2 regions of the Rhizobium sp. NFR12 genome follow, and region 1 is predicted to be linked to the other one. Evidence: riboswitches for the same ligand, from Rfam matches in the RefSeq annotation. Region 1 holds a riboswitch; the other holds the start of a gene.
What was found. Region 1 has a riboswitch for S-adenosylmethionine ahead of metA (homoserine O-acetyltransferase MetA). Riboswitches for the same ligand answer to the same signal wherever they lie in the genome.

Region 1 (7,765 bases):
ACTGCTGAGCGGCCGATCGATCTGAAGGTTGCTCACGGCTCGATCTGAAGGCTAGTCCTCGAGCTTGCGGGCTTCCGACATGAGCATGATCGGGATCCCGTCGCGGATCGGATAGGCAAGGCGCGCGCCTTGCGACACGAGCTCGTTGTTTTCGCGATCGAGTGACAGCCTGCCCTTGGTCAGCGGACAGACGAGAAGATCGAGCAGTTTCGGATCCACCTTGCTGAGTTTTTCGTCCATGACCGGCCTTTGCCCTACTGCAGCACGTTCGCTGTCCCGGATCCCTGCGCAAGCAGGATCTCGGTGATTGCGATCAACGTATCAGCCCGGCTCTTCAGATCCGGTGCCTCCAGAAGCGCCTGCTTCTCGGCAGGACCGAAGGGCGACATCATCGACAGCGAATTCACCAGCGTCCGGTTTCCGGCCCGCTCGATGCTTTCCCAGTCCGCCTCCAGCTTGTTGGCGTCGAGATAGGCCTTGAAGACCCGCAGCAGTTCCGGCCGGTTGACGGCTTTTTCGTCATCCTCGTCGGTCAGATCGGACAGGAAAGGCGCGTGTCTGAATTTGCGGAACGGATGGCCGCCACCGATCTCATCGAGCAGCCTGAAGCGGCAGATCCCGCTGAGCGAAATGATGTAGCGGCCATCGCCGGTTTCGGCAAAGGACGTGATCCGGCCGGCGCAACCGATCGACGACAGCGCCGAGCGCCCGCCGCCGAGCGGCTCGTCCGGTTCCATCAATGATGGCTGCACGATGCCGATCAACCTGTCGCCCGCAAGCGCTGCATCGAACAGGGACAGATAACGCGGCTCGAAGATATTGAGAGGAAGCTGGCCTCCCGGCAGGAGCAAAGCCCCAGTCAGCGGAAAGACCGGGATCGTTTCCGGAAGATCCTCCCGCTTCAGATAGCGCGCGTTTCCCACATGCATTGGTCCGATACCTCCCAGACCACATTCACCGGACAAAAATGTCTGTCCGAATCTGGCCGTTGTCCAAACCTGGCCGTTCAGCCAAACCTATAAAACTAATGTGGGGCATCGTCGCCGGAACGCAAGGCTGCGATCCGGCTTAGCGATCAATCGGCAACACAATCAGGAGAACAGGATCGACGAAAGGCGGCGGCGCCCGGAAATCGTAGCCGGATCTTTCGGGCCCCAGACCTCGAAGAATTGCAGCAGCTGGCGGCGCGCGCCATCGTCGTCGAACGTGCGGTCCTTGCGCATGATGGTCAGCAGGTGATCGGCCGCCTTTTCGCGTTCGCCCTGGACGTTGAGGATCTTGGCGAGGCTCACGCGGGCCTCGTGATCGTCGGGGTTGGCGGCAAGCTGCTGCTCGAGTGCGACAGGGTCACCCAGCTTGCGGGCTTCCTCGATCTGCTCCAGCTTCTTGGCGACCGCCTGTATTGCGGGATCGGCAGCCATCTCTTCGGGCAGGGAGGCGAGCATCTCGCCGGCGCGGGCCGTTTCGCCCATGCCGATCAGGCACTGCATCATGCCGGCCGCAGCCTTGGGGTTTTCCGGGTCGGCCTGCAGAACGGCGCCGTAGAGCTGTGCGGCACCCTGGATATCGTCCTGTCCGAGCAGGGTTTCCGCATCGCCGAGCACCGCCTCGATCTCGGCCGCCTGGTCCATGCCCTCTGGACCTGCGACCTTTTCGATGAACTCGCGGATCTGGCTTTCCGGAATGGCACCCATGAACCCGTCGACCGGACGGCCATCGGCAAAGGCGATCACGGCCGGGATCGACTGGATCCCGAGCTGTCCCGCGATCGAGGGATGGTCGTCAATGTTCATCTTGACGAGCCTGACGCGACCCTGGGCTTCGTTGACGACCTTTTCGATGACGGGCGTCAGCTGCTTGCACGGACCGCACCAGGGCGCCCAGAAATCGACGAGAACCGGCTGGCTGCGCGATGCCTCGATCACGTCCTTGCCGAAGCCTGCGGTCGTCGTGTCCGAGATATAGCTACCGGCAGCAGCAGGGACAGAGGAAGCCGCGGGCGCTGGGGCCGCAGCAGGCGTCGAACCGAAGTTCACCGTCGCGTTCTGGCCACCGTAGTTACCGGCGCCGTAGGAGCCACCATAAGGATTGTTCGTGCCGCTCATGAAAGTGTTCTCCCGGAAAAAGTCCAATCGGCACACGGCCGATGCGCATTATGTCTTACTCTGAATTGCAAAGATCGTATGTCAGCCCGTCACTTTCAAGACAAGCGGCGTATGGCCCGTCGCCTCCAGAAAGCGGATAAGATCGTCGCGACCGATCGACGTCGTCGCATCGTTTGAGAGTGGATGGCCATTGATCACCTCTTCGCGCATGAGGTCTTCGTCGAGCACGAACGTGACGTTGTTATCCGTGTCGTTCAGCGCGCCGAACACGGTGACGGAGCCCGGCACGACGCCGAGAAATTCCAGCATCTTTTCAGGATTGCCGAACGAGACGCGACTGGACGCACCGATCACCTTGTGGACGGTCTTTAGATCGACGCTGGCGTTTTCTTCGACCGTGATGACGAAGAACTGGTCCTTCTTGTCTTTGACGAACAGGTTCTTGGTATGCCCGCCCGGGATCTCGTCACGCAGGCTGGCTGATTCCGATACCGTAAACACCGGTGCATGCGCTTTCGTCTTGTGGGCAATATCGAGGCTATCGAGAAAGGCGAACAGGTCTTCTGCAGTTTTTGGCATGATCGATCTTGGCTGCTCTTGAGGTGTTGGCCCCGGCCGGCGGGGTAAGGATGGCGGACTATAGACAGATTGTTCGGACCGGCCAAGATGCACGCTTTGGCGCAAACCCTTGTTTCGCAGGGGCTTTCGAAGCTCCTGAAAAATTCTTCATCGAGATCGTCATTTCCCTGTTGCATTTGAAAAAAGTCTGGGCCATATACCGCCCGTCGCCGGCAACGAGCGGCACCGACGATCCAGACTACCACCGGGTCGACGGTTTATGAGCGGGTGTAGCTCAGTGGTAGAGCACAACCTTGCCAAGGTTGGGGTCGAGGGTTCGAATCCCTTCGCCCGCTCCAAATTCTCCCTTCAGACGAAAAAACGAATAACGGTATTGGTACCCAGTAGGGTACCTCGTCTATTATCGTCATTCGCTGGCTGCCTGCATCCTCGCAGCCAGACTGAGGCCGCCTTTCGGCAGCCTCAGCCCTCATCGCCTCAGCTCTTCGAAAACACGTAGTCGGTTTCCTGGCGCAGGGTTTCGCCCGGGCGAAGCACTGCATTGGGGAAAGTCTCGTGGTTGATTGCATCGGGCCAGACCTGGGTTTCCAGGCAGAAGCCGGCGTAAGGCGCGTAGGGACGGCCTTCCATGCCGGGCACCGGCAAGGCGAGCTTGAAGCCCGCGTAGAACTGGATCCCCGGCTCCGTGGTGCGCACTTCGAGCTGCACGCCGGAATACAGGCTGCGGGCAAGCGCGACCGAGCGCTTGGCAGTCCTCTCCTCAGAGAGGCAGTAGTTATGATCGAACTTCACCTGTTCGCCATCGGCACCAGTCCGCTGGATCGGACCCATCTCGCTCAGGTCGAACGTGGTGCCGGCAAGCGGCATCAGGACGCCGGTCGGCACCATCCTTTCATCCACCGCCGTCAACTCAGCCGCGGCGATCATCATGTCGTGGCCGAAAATGTCGGGGCGACCGTCGAGATTGAAATAGGAGTGCTGGCAGACGTTGGCGGGCGTCGGCTGGTCGGTCACCGTGTCGTAGATCACCGAAAGCACCCCGTCTTCCATCAGCTGGTAGGTCGCGGTGACGGTGCAATTGCCGGGATATCCGGCGCGTCCGTCCGGATCGGTGATCTGCAGCACGACCCGGTCTGCCGCATGATCGACGATCGACCAGATGCGCCGGGCAATGCCGTCGGATCCGCCATGCAGATGGGTAATGCCGTCTTCGTTGAGCTCCACCTGATACTCGGTGCCGTCGATCGAGAAGCGGCCATCGCCGATGCGATTAGCACAGCGACCAGGCGTGGCACCGAAATAGGGCGAATAGGCCTCATAGTCTGCGAAATTGTCGAACCCCAGCACCAGCGGCGGCTCGTGGCCGGCAAGCCGCAGATCCTGGATGACCGAGCCCCAGGTGAGAACCTGGGCTGTCAGCCCGCCGCCTGAGAGCGTGATTCGGTGAACCGCCTCGCCGGCCTTCGTCGTCCCGAAAATCTCGAACTCATGATCCGTCATAACGCACCTCCCAAATGTTTGCGGCAACCTGCGTGATTTCGATCAAAGCCGCAACGACGCCAGGAGAAAAATCGGTCAGGCTCTCTCGATCACTCGGTGCCGATTTTTTCGAGGTCGTAGGGCGTCGTCTGGTAGATCTCGTTGATCCAGTTTCCGAACAGGAGATGCGCATGACCGCGCCAGCGGTTGAGCGGGGCCAGCGTATCGTCGTTGTGCGGAAAATAGTCGTGCGGCATCTTGATCGGGATGCCGGCCTTGACATCGCGGAAATACTCGTCGGCGAGCGAGGTGGAATCGTATTCGACGTGGTTGAACATGAACAGCCGTCGGCCGGCCCTCTCATGCACAAGGCAGAGGCCCATTTCGTCGGATTCCATCAGGATCTCGAGGTCACTGCCGGCCTTTTCGACGTCCTGCCGGCGCACTTCCGTCCAGCGCGACACCGGTACCTGGAAATCGTCGGAAAAACCGTTGAGATAGACCGACGCCGGCGACAGGTTGCGGTGGCGATAGACCCCGAATGCCTTTTCCTTCAGCCCGTGCTTTGGAACGCCGTGGAAATGATAGATGGCGGCCATCGCCCCCCAGCAGACATTCATGGTGGAATGCACGTTGGTAGTGGTCCAGTCGAAGATTTCCTTCATTTCCTGCCAATAGGTGACGTCCTCGTATGGCAGGGTTTCCACCGGCGCGCCGGTGATGATGAAACCATCGAACTTGCGGTGCTTCACCTCTTCCCACGTTTCGTAGAACGACAGGAGATGGTCTTCCGACGTGTTCTTGGCCTTGTGGCCGCCGATGCGAACCAGGGAGAATTCGACCTGCAGCGGCGAGGCGCCGACAAGGCGCGCCATCTGCACCTCGGTCTTGATCTTGTTGGGCATGAGATTGAGAAGCCCGATCTGCAGTGGCCGGATGTCCTGCCTGACCGCCATCGTTTCGGTCATCACGCGCACGCCCTCGGAAACGAGCGTGTTGAAGGCAGGCAGCGTATCGGGGATCTTGATCGGCATCTCTTCAACCCAAAAACAAAAAGCCGGCACGAAGAATCGCAGCCGGCCCGTGGGAAGTTTTTGAAACTCTTCTCGCGGCCCTTTAGCGACTTTTTTTACGTGGCTGCAAGCCGGCCGGCCAAATCACCACGGAATTTCGACTTTTCAAATAATCCCTGCCACGCCCGCCGTCAATGGCAGCAAAAATGACCGCTTTCGCACGAACAGTGCGACACGCGCCTTTCCCTTGCGAGCCGCTTTAGGATATGGGCATGGGCAATGGCCAACTCGACCTTCACGATCCTGCTCGGCGGTGACCTCACCGTAACAGACCGACTGCAAAAGGCAGTTGCCGCAAGCCGCTTCATCGCGGCAGACAGCGGCATGCGCCATGCAGAGGCGCTGGGTGTGATGCCGGAGCTCTGGGTGGGCGATTTCGATTCCTCCGACGCAGACCTGATCGAGCGCTATCCCGATGTCGAGCGCCGGACCTATCCGCCGGAAAAGAACGAGACGGACGGCGAGATCGCGACGGCCGAAGCGATCGAACGCGGCGCGACGCGGCTCATTCTGATCGGCGCGCTGGGCGGCGAACGGTCCGACCACGCGCTCCAGCATTTTCTGCATGCGATGAGCCTTGCCGAGCGCGGGCATGACGTTCTCCTGACATCCGGTGAGGAAGAGGCCGTGCCCTTTCTCACCGGCACGATGACGCTCGACCTGCCCAAGGGCACGTTGTTTTCCGTCATCGGTTTCACAGGCCTTGCAGGCCTCGACATTCTTGGCGCGCGCTATCCACTCAAGGATTACACGCTGCCCTTCGGTTCCTCCCGCACCGTGTCCAACGTTGCAGAAGGGCCCGTCCAATTCCATTTACGTGACGGGAGGGCGATGATCCTTGCCCGTCCAAACGATTTTTCCGGAGCATAGACGCCGCATGGCACCGCCAATTCTGAAACTCGACGATATCGTTCTAACCTTCGGCGGCACGCCGCTTCTCAACGGAGCTGCCCTGCAGGTGGAGCCCGGCGACCGCATCTCTCTCGTCGGCCGCAACGGCTCGGGCAAATCGACGCTGATGAAGATCGCCGCTGGCATGGTGGAAGCGCAGTCGGGTGAGGTTTTCCGGCACCCCAATGCGACGATCCGCTATCTCGAACAGGCGCCGGATTTTGCTGGTTACAAAACCGTGCAGGCCTATGCGGAAGCGGGGCTTGGACCTGGCGACGATCCCTACCGCGTCACCTATCTGCTGGAGCATCTCGGCCTGACAGGAGAGGAAGACCCGGTCAGGCTTTCCGGTGGCGAGGCGCGACGCGCAGCACTTGTCCGCGTCATGGCGCCGGAACCGGATATCCTGATGCTGGACGAGCCGACCAACCATCTGGATCTGCCGACCATCGAATGGCTGGAAGACGAGCTGCGCAAGACCCGCAGCGCGCTCGTCGTCATCAGCCATGACCGTCGCTTTCTCGAAAAGGTGTCCAACGCCACAGTCTGGCTGGACCGCGGCACGTCCCGCCGCCTGTCGCGCGGTTTCGGCCATTTCGAAGCCTGGCGGGATCAGGTTCTCGAGGAGGAAGAGATCGAGCAGCACAAGCTCGGCAAGGCGATCGAGCGCGAAGAACACTGGATGCGCTACGGCGTGACCGCAAGGCGAAAGCGCAACATGCGCCGCGTCGGCGAGCTGCAGTCCATGCGGGCCGACTACCGCGGCCACAAGGGACCGCAGGGCTCCGTTCAGGCCTCCGTCGCCGAAGGGCGCGAGTCCGGCAAGCTGGTGGTGGAAGCGGAAAACATCACCAAGACCTATGACAAGCCGATCGTTGCGCCATTCTCGACCCGCATTCATCGCGGCGACCGGATCGGCCTGGTTGGTCCGAATGGCGCTGGTAAGACGACGCTTCTCAAGATGCTGACGGGTCAGCTTGCTCCCGACAGCGGCTGGATCAAGCTCGGCACCAATCTCGAAATTGCCACGCTTGACCAGAAGCGCGAGGACCTCGACCCCGCAGATACGCTGTCTCACTATCTGACAGACGGCCGCGGCGAGACGCTGCTGGTCAACGGCGAACAGCGGCATGTGGCGGGCTACATGAAGGATTTCCTGTTCCAGCCGGAACAGATCCGCACGCCGATCAAGAACCTCTCCGGGGGCGAGCGCGCGCGACTGATGCTGGCCCGCATGCTGGCCAAACCCTCGAATCTTCTGATCCTCGACGAACCGACCAACGACCTCGACATCGAGACGCTGGACCTCTTGCAGGAAATCGTCGCGGGCTATGCCGGCACCGTCATTCTCGTCAGCCATGACCGCGACTTTCTCGATCGGACCGTGACTTCGACGATCGCCCCGACAGACCCGGATGCCCCTGATGGCCGCTGGATCGAATATGCGGGCGGCTATACCGACATGCTGCAGCAGCGCAAAGGCATGGCCGACGAAAAGCGCCGCGCCGATAAGGCGGAAAAGGCGAAAACGGACAGCACTGCTCCGGCTGCCACCAAGTCAAAGGGCAAGCTCTCCTTCAAGCAGAAGTTCGCGCTGGAAAACCTCCCCAAGGACATGGCCAAGGCGCAGGACGAGAT
Region 2 (7,765 bases), on a different contig from region 1:
CGACGCTGCCGGAAGCGGTGTATTTCACCGGTTCGGCGACGTTGACGTCCTGATCTTCCTTGAGTGCGTTTGCACCCACCGTCCGTGCTGCGGGACGGGCTGTGTCGCGTCCGGCAAAGCTCGGCGCGCGCGGAGCTGCGGGCGCTGGGCGCTTAGATGCCGGGCGATTGGCCGACGCCGAACCGCCTGCTTTGGCGCGACCCGGAAGGTTGAGACGGTGCACTTTGCCGATCACGGCATTGCGGCTTACGCCTCCAAGTTGGGCTGCAATCTGGCTGGCGCTGAGACCTTCCGACCATAGTTTTTTAAGTCGCTCGACGCGCTCATCAGTCCAGTTCATGCCGTTCTCCGCCTTTGAACGTTGCTGGCAGACAGAATCCGTTCACCTCTGCGGCGAAATAAATCCGCCGCACCCACGCAATCTATGCTTCGAGGTGACTAGTTCCGCCGCATGCGTTCTAGTAATTGAGGATTAACCTAGTGTGTGGCTGACTCCGTGGCAAGAGTCGCTCGAATCGCCGCGAATCGATTTCGCGGTTTTCCCCAACTTGCTGCCCTCAAGAGTCATTTTTGTCACAGACCGAAATGCCGCAATACAGCATCAGGTTGCATCGCGGCATATGCCCCGAAAGCCCTATAAAACACCAAGTTTTGTTGACATGGAGGCACTTAGCCATGATAGTGCCCGCGCCGCCCGGTGGGCGGCATTTTTGATTTTTCAGGCCGCATTCCCGGTCTCCGGAGAGGTCTGGAGAGGGGGTTCGGAACCTACCCAGAGGAGTGATGTCGCCATGGCTGAAGCCGCACTTTACGACACGTTTGCCCGGGCACCTTTGCGCTTTGATCGAGGCGAGGGCGTATGGCTTGTGACGGAAGGTGGCGAGCGATATCTGGATTTCGGGGCAGGCGTTGCCGTCACCTCCTGCGGTCATTCCAATCCGCATCTGGTAAACGCGCTGAAGTCGCAGGCCGAGAAGGTCTGGCACCTTTCCAACCTCTACGAGATCCCGGAGCAGGAGCGTCTGGCCCGCCGTCTGGTGGATGCCACGTTCGCCGACAAGGTGTTCTTTACCAATTCCGGCGCCGAAGCGCTTGAGACCGCCATCAAGACGGCGCGTCGCTACCATTTCTCCAAGGGCCATCCGGAGAAATTCCACATCATCACCTTCGAAGGTGCCTTCCACGGCCGGACCATCGCGACGATCGCCGCCGGTGGTCAGGAAAAATACATGGAAGGCTTCGGCCCGAAGGCGCCAGGGTTCGATCAGGTGCCGTTCGGGGATCTCGATGCCCTCAACGCTGCGATCAACGAAAACACCGGCGCGCTGCTGATCGAGCCGATCCAGGGCGAGGGCGGCGTGCGCGTCGTGGACAAGGAATTCCTGCGCGAGCTGCGTCGCATCTGCGATGACCGGGGTCTGCTGCTGATCCTCGACGAAGTGCAGAGCGGGGTTGGCCGCACCGGCCGGTTCTTCGCCCACGAACTGACAGGCATCACGCCTGATATCATGGCTGTTGCCAAGGGCATCGGCGGCGGCTTCCCGTTCGGCGCCTGCCTTGCGACCGCAGAGGCTGCTTCCGGCATGAAGCCCGGCATCCACGGCACGACCTATGGCGGCAATCCGCTTGGCATGGCCTGCGGCAACGCAGTGCTCGACGTCGTGCTCGCCGATGGCTTCCTTGAAAACGTCCGCGATGTCGCGCTCGTGTTCCGCCAGGGACTGGCAAGCCTGAAGGATCGCTTCCCGGATGTGATCGAAGATATCAGAGGCGAAGGCCTGATGCTCGGCATCAAGGCAAGGGTGCCAGCTGGCGATCTGGTCGTTGCAATGCGCGATGAGAAAATGCTGTCAGTACCTGCTGGCGATAACGTCGTGCGCCTTCTGCCGCCGTTGACGATCACGGCGGAGGAAGCCCGCGAGGGGCTCGCACGGATCGAACGGGCAGCGGAAAAGCTGACCGAGGCAGAACTCAAGAAAACAGCCTGAGCGCGATGAGGGGTGCCGGTGACGGTTCCCCTCGATAGGGGACGATAGCATGGCATCACCAAAGCATTTCCTGGATCTTTCGGCGGTTTCGCCGGAGGATCTTCGCACCATTCTCGACGACGCGAAAAGCCGCAAGCAGGCCTTCAAGGCCGGCAAGGGCGACCAGCCGCTCGCCGGCAAGATGTTGGCGATGATTTTCGAAAAGCCGTCCACCCGCACCCGCGTCTCCTTCGATGTCGGCATGCGCCAGCTCGGCGGCGAGACGCTCTTCCTGTCCGGCACGGAAATGCAGCTCGGCCGCGCCGAGACGATCGGCGATACGGCACGTGTCCTGTCGCGCTATGTCGATGCGATCATGATCCGCACCACCGATCACAACCGCATGCGGGAAATGGCCGAGCACGCCACCGTGCCTGTTATCAACGCGCTGACCGACGATACCCATCCCTGCCAGATCATGGCCGACCTGATGACCTTCGAGGAGCATCGCGGTCCTGTCAAAGGCAAGACCATCGCCTGGACGGGTGACGGCAACAACGTGCTGCACTCGCTCGTCGAAGGCTCGGCGCGGTTCGGCTACAAAATGAACATGGCCGTGCCAATGGGCTCCGAGCCGCATGACAAGTTCCTGAACTGGGCGCGCAACAATGGCGGCGAGATCATGCTCTGCCACGACGCCGAACGGGCGGTCACCGGCGCTGATGTCGTCGTCACCGATACGTGGGTGTCGATGAACCAGGAGCACAAGGCGCGTGGCCACAACATCTTCCAGCCCTATCAGGTCAACAAGGCGCTGATGGATCAGGCAAACAAGGACGCGCTCTTCATGCACTGCCTGCCGGCGCATCGCGGCGAGGAAGTCACCGACGAGGTCATCGACGGACCACAGTCGGTGGTGTTCGACGAGGCGGAAAACCGTCTTCACGCGCAGAAGTCGATCCTTGCCTGGTGCTTCGGCATCGTCTGAGGATCGAAAGCGCTTCCGACTTGAATTCGATGAGAGCCGCCACCATCTGACGGCTTTCAAAGCGCGCCGCCGAACGAGTGCGGCGCTTCAACACGATATCGTCAACGTTCTCAAATCCCCGGCCGGCGGTTCCGCTGCGGCTGGCGCTTGTGTAAAAGCGTTCGAGGAACTGAGAGCGCCGGCGCGAAGGAGTTAACTCATGGCGGAAGCGACTGTTGAACTGAACGAACTCGATTTTGCCGGCGACGACCGCGTCGTGCCCTTCCAGGTGGATGGCCTCGATGTGCGCGGCCGTGCGGTCCAGCTCGGGCCACTCCTCAACGCGATCCTCGGACGGCACGATTATCCGGCACCTGTCGCACGGCTGCTGGCGGAAGCCGTCGTGCTCACTGCACTGCTGGGCACTTCGCTGAAATTCGAAGGCAAGTTCACCATGCAGACCAAGGGCGACGGCCCGGTCGACCTGCTTGTTGCCGATTTCTCCACGCCGGACGCACTGCGCGCCTATGCCCGCTATGACGAGGATGCGCTGGCCGAGGCCGTCGAGAACGGCAAGATCTCGCCTGCCGAACTGCTCGGCCATGGCTTTCTTGCGCTGACGATCGATCAGGGCCGCGGCATGCAGCCCTATCAGGGCATCGTGCCGATGGACGGCTCGTCGCTTGAAGAAATGGCCGGCGTCTACTTCCGCCAGTCCGAACAGATCCCGACCAGGGTTCGCCTCGCCGTCGCCGAACTCATCGACCGCGACGAGGACGGCAACCCGCGCCACAACTGGCGCGCCGGCGGACTTGTCGCCCAGTTCCTTCCGCAGGCGCCTGAGCGCATGCGCCAGCCCGACCTGCACGGCGGCGATGGTGACGAACGCGATGCCGTCGAAGTCGAGGACGATGCCTGGTTAGAGGCGAGCACGCTGGTCGGCACCATCGATACGGACGAGCTGACCGATCCGCAGGTGGCGATCGAACGGCTGCTGTTCCGGCTGTTCCACGAGCGCGGCGTGCGGGTCTATGATCCGCAGACGGTGTTCGACCGCTGCAGCTGCTCGCGCGACAAGATCAAGGGCGTTCTGGACGGGTTCTCTGCGGAAGAAATCCACGCGAGTGTGGAAGATGGAGAAATCGCGGTAACCTGCGAGTTCTGCTCGACCACCTACAAGTTCGTGACGGAAGAATTCGAAAGCGCCTGATCCGCCTTGCGGGTCAGTTCAGAACGCGCACGACGCCTGGTGAATCCAGCGAGAAGGCGGGAATGTCGACTTTGAAAGTCTCGCCTTCGTCCGTCTTCATATCGTAGGTGCCGAACATGACGCCGGATGGCGTGTCGAGCGGGCACCCGGACGAATATTCGTAGCTGTCGCCGGGCTCCAGTCGCGGCTGGTCGCCAACGACGCCTGGTCCGTCGACCTCGTCGACGATCCCGTTTTCGTCCGTGATGTTCCAGTAGCGATGCACGAGCGTGACGCTGATCGAGGACTTGTTCTCGATCACGATCCGGTATCCCCAGACATAACGACTGTCCTCGGGGCTCGACTGCTCCTCGAGATAATAGGGCTCGACGGCGACGTCTATGTCTCTGGTGCGGGCGCGGTACATTGGCACCTCAAGATTGCTCATCGTGCCGATATCGTACAGTGGGGGAGAAAGGTCAAGAATTCTCGCGGCTTGCATCTGAGGCAATGTCGCGTTCTTGATGATAGGGATAACTGATATGGTAAACCCGGAGCGTTCCGGGTCTACCCATCGTTCGGCGTAAAGCCGATCAGATCTGCTTCAGCGCCTGCGCGAAATCTTCCAGCAGGTCGTCCGCATCCTCGATGCCGGCCGAAAAGCGCACGGTGCCGGGAGAAATTCCCAGTTCCGTACGAGCCTCGTCGCTGAGGTTCTTGTGCGTCGTCGTCGCCGGATGCGTGATGATCGAGCGGGTATCGCCGAGATTGTTGGAGATGGTGACCACCTCCATGGCATTCTGCAGCTTGAAGGCCGCTTCCTTGCCGCCCTTCAGCTCGAAACAGACCAGCGTCGATCCGCCCGTCATCTGCTTGGCGATGATATCGGCCTGCGGATGATCCTTGCGACCGGGATAGATCACTTTCGCGACCTTGGACTGCTCGGCCAGGAAATCGGCGATCTTTGCCGCATTCGACGTCTGCTGGGCAACACGGATCGGCAGCGTTTCCAGGCCCTTGATCAGTGTCCATGCGGTAAACGGTGACATCGCCGGACCGGTATGGCGATAATAGTCCTGCAGGTGCTCCAGAACCCATTCGCGGTCCGAAAGGATGACGCCGGCAAGGCTGCGGCCCTGGCCGTCGATATGCTTGGTGGCGGAATAGACGACCACATGGGCGCCGAGTTCCAGCGGCCGCTGGAAGAGCGGCGTTGCGAACACGTTGTCGACCACCAGACGGGCGCCGACCTGATTGGCAAGCTTGGCAACGCCGGCAATGTCAATCACTTCCAGCGTCGGGTTTGTCGGGCTTTCCAGGAAAAACACCTTGGTGTTGGGCTTGATCGCCGCTTCCCAGTTGGCAAGGTCGCGACCGTCGACCAGCGTGCATTCGATGCCGTAGCGCGGGGCGAGCGTTTCGACAACCCAGCGGCAGGAACCGAAAAGGGCCCGCGCGGCAACGATATGGTCGCCGGCGCGAAGCTGGCACATGAGCGCTGCCGTGATGGCGGCCATGCCGGAGGCGGTGGCACGGGCTTCTTCTGCACCTTCCAGCGCACACATGCGCTTTTCGAACATGTCGTTGGTGGGACTGCCGTAGCGGGCATAGATATAGCCGTCGGCCTCGCCCTTGAAACGGGCCTCGGCGGCTTCTGAACTGTCGTAGGCGAAGCCCTGCGTCAGGTAGATGGCTTCAGACATCTCGCCGTATTGCGAGCGCAGCGTGCCGCCATGGACGAGCGTGGTGGCCGGGCGCCAGTTCTTGTTCGGGGATTTGCTCATGTGTTCATCACCTTCGTGATACAAAAAAACCGGCCGCAATCGCAGACCGGTTTTCAACCCGGTCTTTTTAGCCACTTGTTTAACGTGGCTGCAAGCCGACCGGCCAAATCACCACGGGATAAAGCTGCCTTACGCCTCGCTTCCGCTTGCGTCAATGGTCCGCATTTGGTTTTGTCGCCCCCAAAATCTGAAAGAGACATGATGGCTCGCGAAACGGGAATTCTGGCGGACCGCGCAATTGCGGCGCTCTTCGAACAAGGACGGCTGAAGTCCGAGAGGGCGCCTGATCAGGACCAGATCCAGCCGGCGAGCCTTGATCTGCGCTTGGGGCAGAAGGCGTTTCGCGTGCGCGCCTCGTTCATGCCGGGGCCGATGAGCCTCGTGTCCGACAAGCTCGAGCGCCTCAGCCTGCACGTCATCGATCTCTCCGAAAGCGCCGTCCTCGAAACGGGCTGCGTCTATATCGTGCCGCTGATGGAAAGCCTCGATCTGCCGGCCGAGATGTCGGCTTCGGCCAATCCGAAAAGCTCCACCGGCCGCCTCGATATCTTTACCCGCGTCATCACCGATCGCGCCCAGGAGTTCGACAAGATCCCTACAGGCTATCGCGGTCCGCTCTATCTCGAAATTTCCCCGCGCACATTTCCGATCGTCGTGCGCCAGGGCTCGCGCCTGTCGCAGATCCGCTTCCGCGTCGGCAACGCCCTTCTGCAGGAGCCGGAGCTGTTGGCGCTGCATGGAGCCGAAACGCTGGTCGCCGCCGCGCAGCCGAACATTTCCGGCGGCGGCATAGCGCTATCGATCGACCTTGCCGGCGACAACGATGGCCTGATCGGCTACCGCGGCAAGCACCACACGGCCGTCGTCGATGTCGACAAGAAGGCCCAGCATGATCTGTTCGATTTCTGGGAGCCGATCCACAGCCGCGGCCGCAACGAACTGATTCTGGATCCGGATGAATTCTACATCCTCGTCTCGCGCGAGGCCGTCCATGTGCCACCGCTCTACGCGGCCGAAATGACACCGTTCGACCCGCTGGTCGGCGAATTCCGCGTCCATTACGCCGGCTTCTTCGACCCCGGCTTCGGCCACGAGGCCGCCGGCGGCCGCGGCAGCCGCGCAGTCCTAGAGGTGCGCAGCCACGAGGTCCCGTTCATCCTCGAAGACGGCCAGATCGTCGGCCGCCTCGTCTACGAACACATGCTGGAAGAACCCCAGGGCCTCTACGGCTCCGGCCTCGGCTCGAACTATCAGGCGCAGGGCCTCAAACTCTCCAAGCATTTCCGCAGCTAGGACATCCCCGGACGCTTCCACCCCGGCGACCTTGACAGACAAGGCCCATTGTTGGAAACCTTCCCCCGACGCGGGTGTAGCTCAATGGTAGAGCAGCAGCTTCCCAAGCTGAATACGAGGGTTCGATTCCCTTCACCCGCTCCAATCCCCATCCCGATCAGCTCTCCTTCCGGCGCGGCATGTGGGGTGTCTTGCTCCAGTGGAAGGGCTTTGTCCTGAGTTCCCGTAGCGCCTTCCAGGCGGCGAAGGATGTCATCATCCAGTAGAGCGGCACGGCAACCCAGCGGCGTCCGACGAGGCGCTTCTCGTGGTCGGTCATCGATCCGATGCCGAGGCCGAGGAAGATGAGATAGCTGCCGAGGATATTGGTGAAGTCGATCGCGAACAGGCCGACGACCTCCAGCGGCAGCGTGTCGATCGGCGCCCGCAGCATTGCCGAGAAGCCGACGCCGAGAAAGACGAGGATAAGCGGATGCAGCAGCGATGACAAAAGCATGCCGCCCACCAGCAATTGGATCACGCAGAAAGGCTTGATGCCGATTTCGCCGATCAGCCGCGCTGGGTC

Region 2: another riboswitch for S-adenosylmethionine. It lies ahead of BLW69_RS16840 (O-succinylhomoserine sulfhydrylase); the one in region 1 lies ahead of metA (homoserine O-acetyltransferase MetA).

The regions. Positions count from the first base shown of each region.
Region 1 covers NZ_FNWM01000001.1:108,860-116,624, reverse strand. Annotated here, with positions in the region: gene BLW69_RS00510 (ubiquinone biosynthesis hydroxylase) at 1-25, shown strand, start outside; gene BLW69_RS00505 (Trm112 family protein) at 52-240, opposite strand; gene BLW69_RS00500 (LON peptidase substrate-binding domain-containing protein) at 255-929, opposite strand; gene trxA (thioredoxin) at 1,092-2,105, opposite strand; gene BLW69_RS00490 (prolyl-tRNA synthetase associated domain-containing protein) at 2,187-2,684, opposite strand; gene BLW69_RS00485 (hypothetical protein) at 2,735-2,947, shown strand; tRNA gene BLW69_RS00480 (tRNA-Gly) at 2,948-3,022, shown strand; gene BLW69_RS00475 (aldose epimerase family protein) at 3,162-4,184, opposite strand; gene metA (homoserine O-acetyltransferase MetA) at 4,274-5,197, opposite strand; SAM riboswitch at 5,260-5,337, opposite strand; gene BLW69_RS00465 (thiamine diphosphokinase) at 5,456-6,106, shown strand; gene BLW69_RS00460 (ABC-F family ATP-binding cassette domain-containing protein) at 6,114-7,765, shown strand, end outside.
Region 2 covers NZ_FNWM01000004.1:103,735-111,499, reverse strand. Annotated here, with positions in the region: gene BLW69_RS16865 (GcrA family cell cycle regulator) at 1-340, opposite strand, end outside; gene BLW69_RS16860 (aspartate aminotransferase family protein) at 792-1,988, shown strand; gene argF (ornithine carbamoyltransferase) at 2,038-2,955, shown strand; gene BLW69_RS16850 (Hsp33 family molecular chaperone) at 3,155-4,144, shown strand; gene apaG (Co2+/Mg2+ efflux protein ApaG) at 4,158-4,550, opposite strand; gene BLW69_RS16840 (O-succinylhomoserine sulfhydrylase) at 4,717-5,907, opposite strand; SAM riboswitch at 5,954-6,032, opposite strand; gene BLW69_RS16835 (2'-deoxycytidine 5'-triphosphate deaminase) at 6,106-7,200, shown strand; tRNA gene BLW69_RS16830 (tRNA-Gly) at 7,271-7,344, shown strand; gene BLW69_RS16825 (glycosyltransferase family 2 protein) at 7,358-7,765, opposite strand, start outside.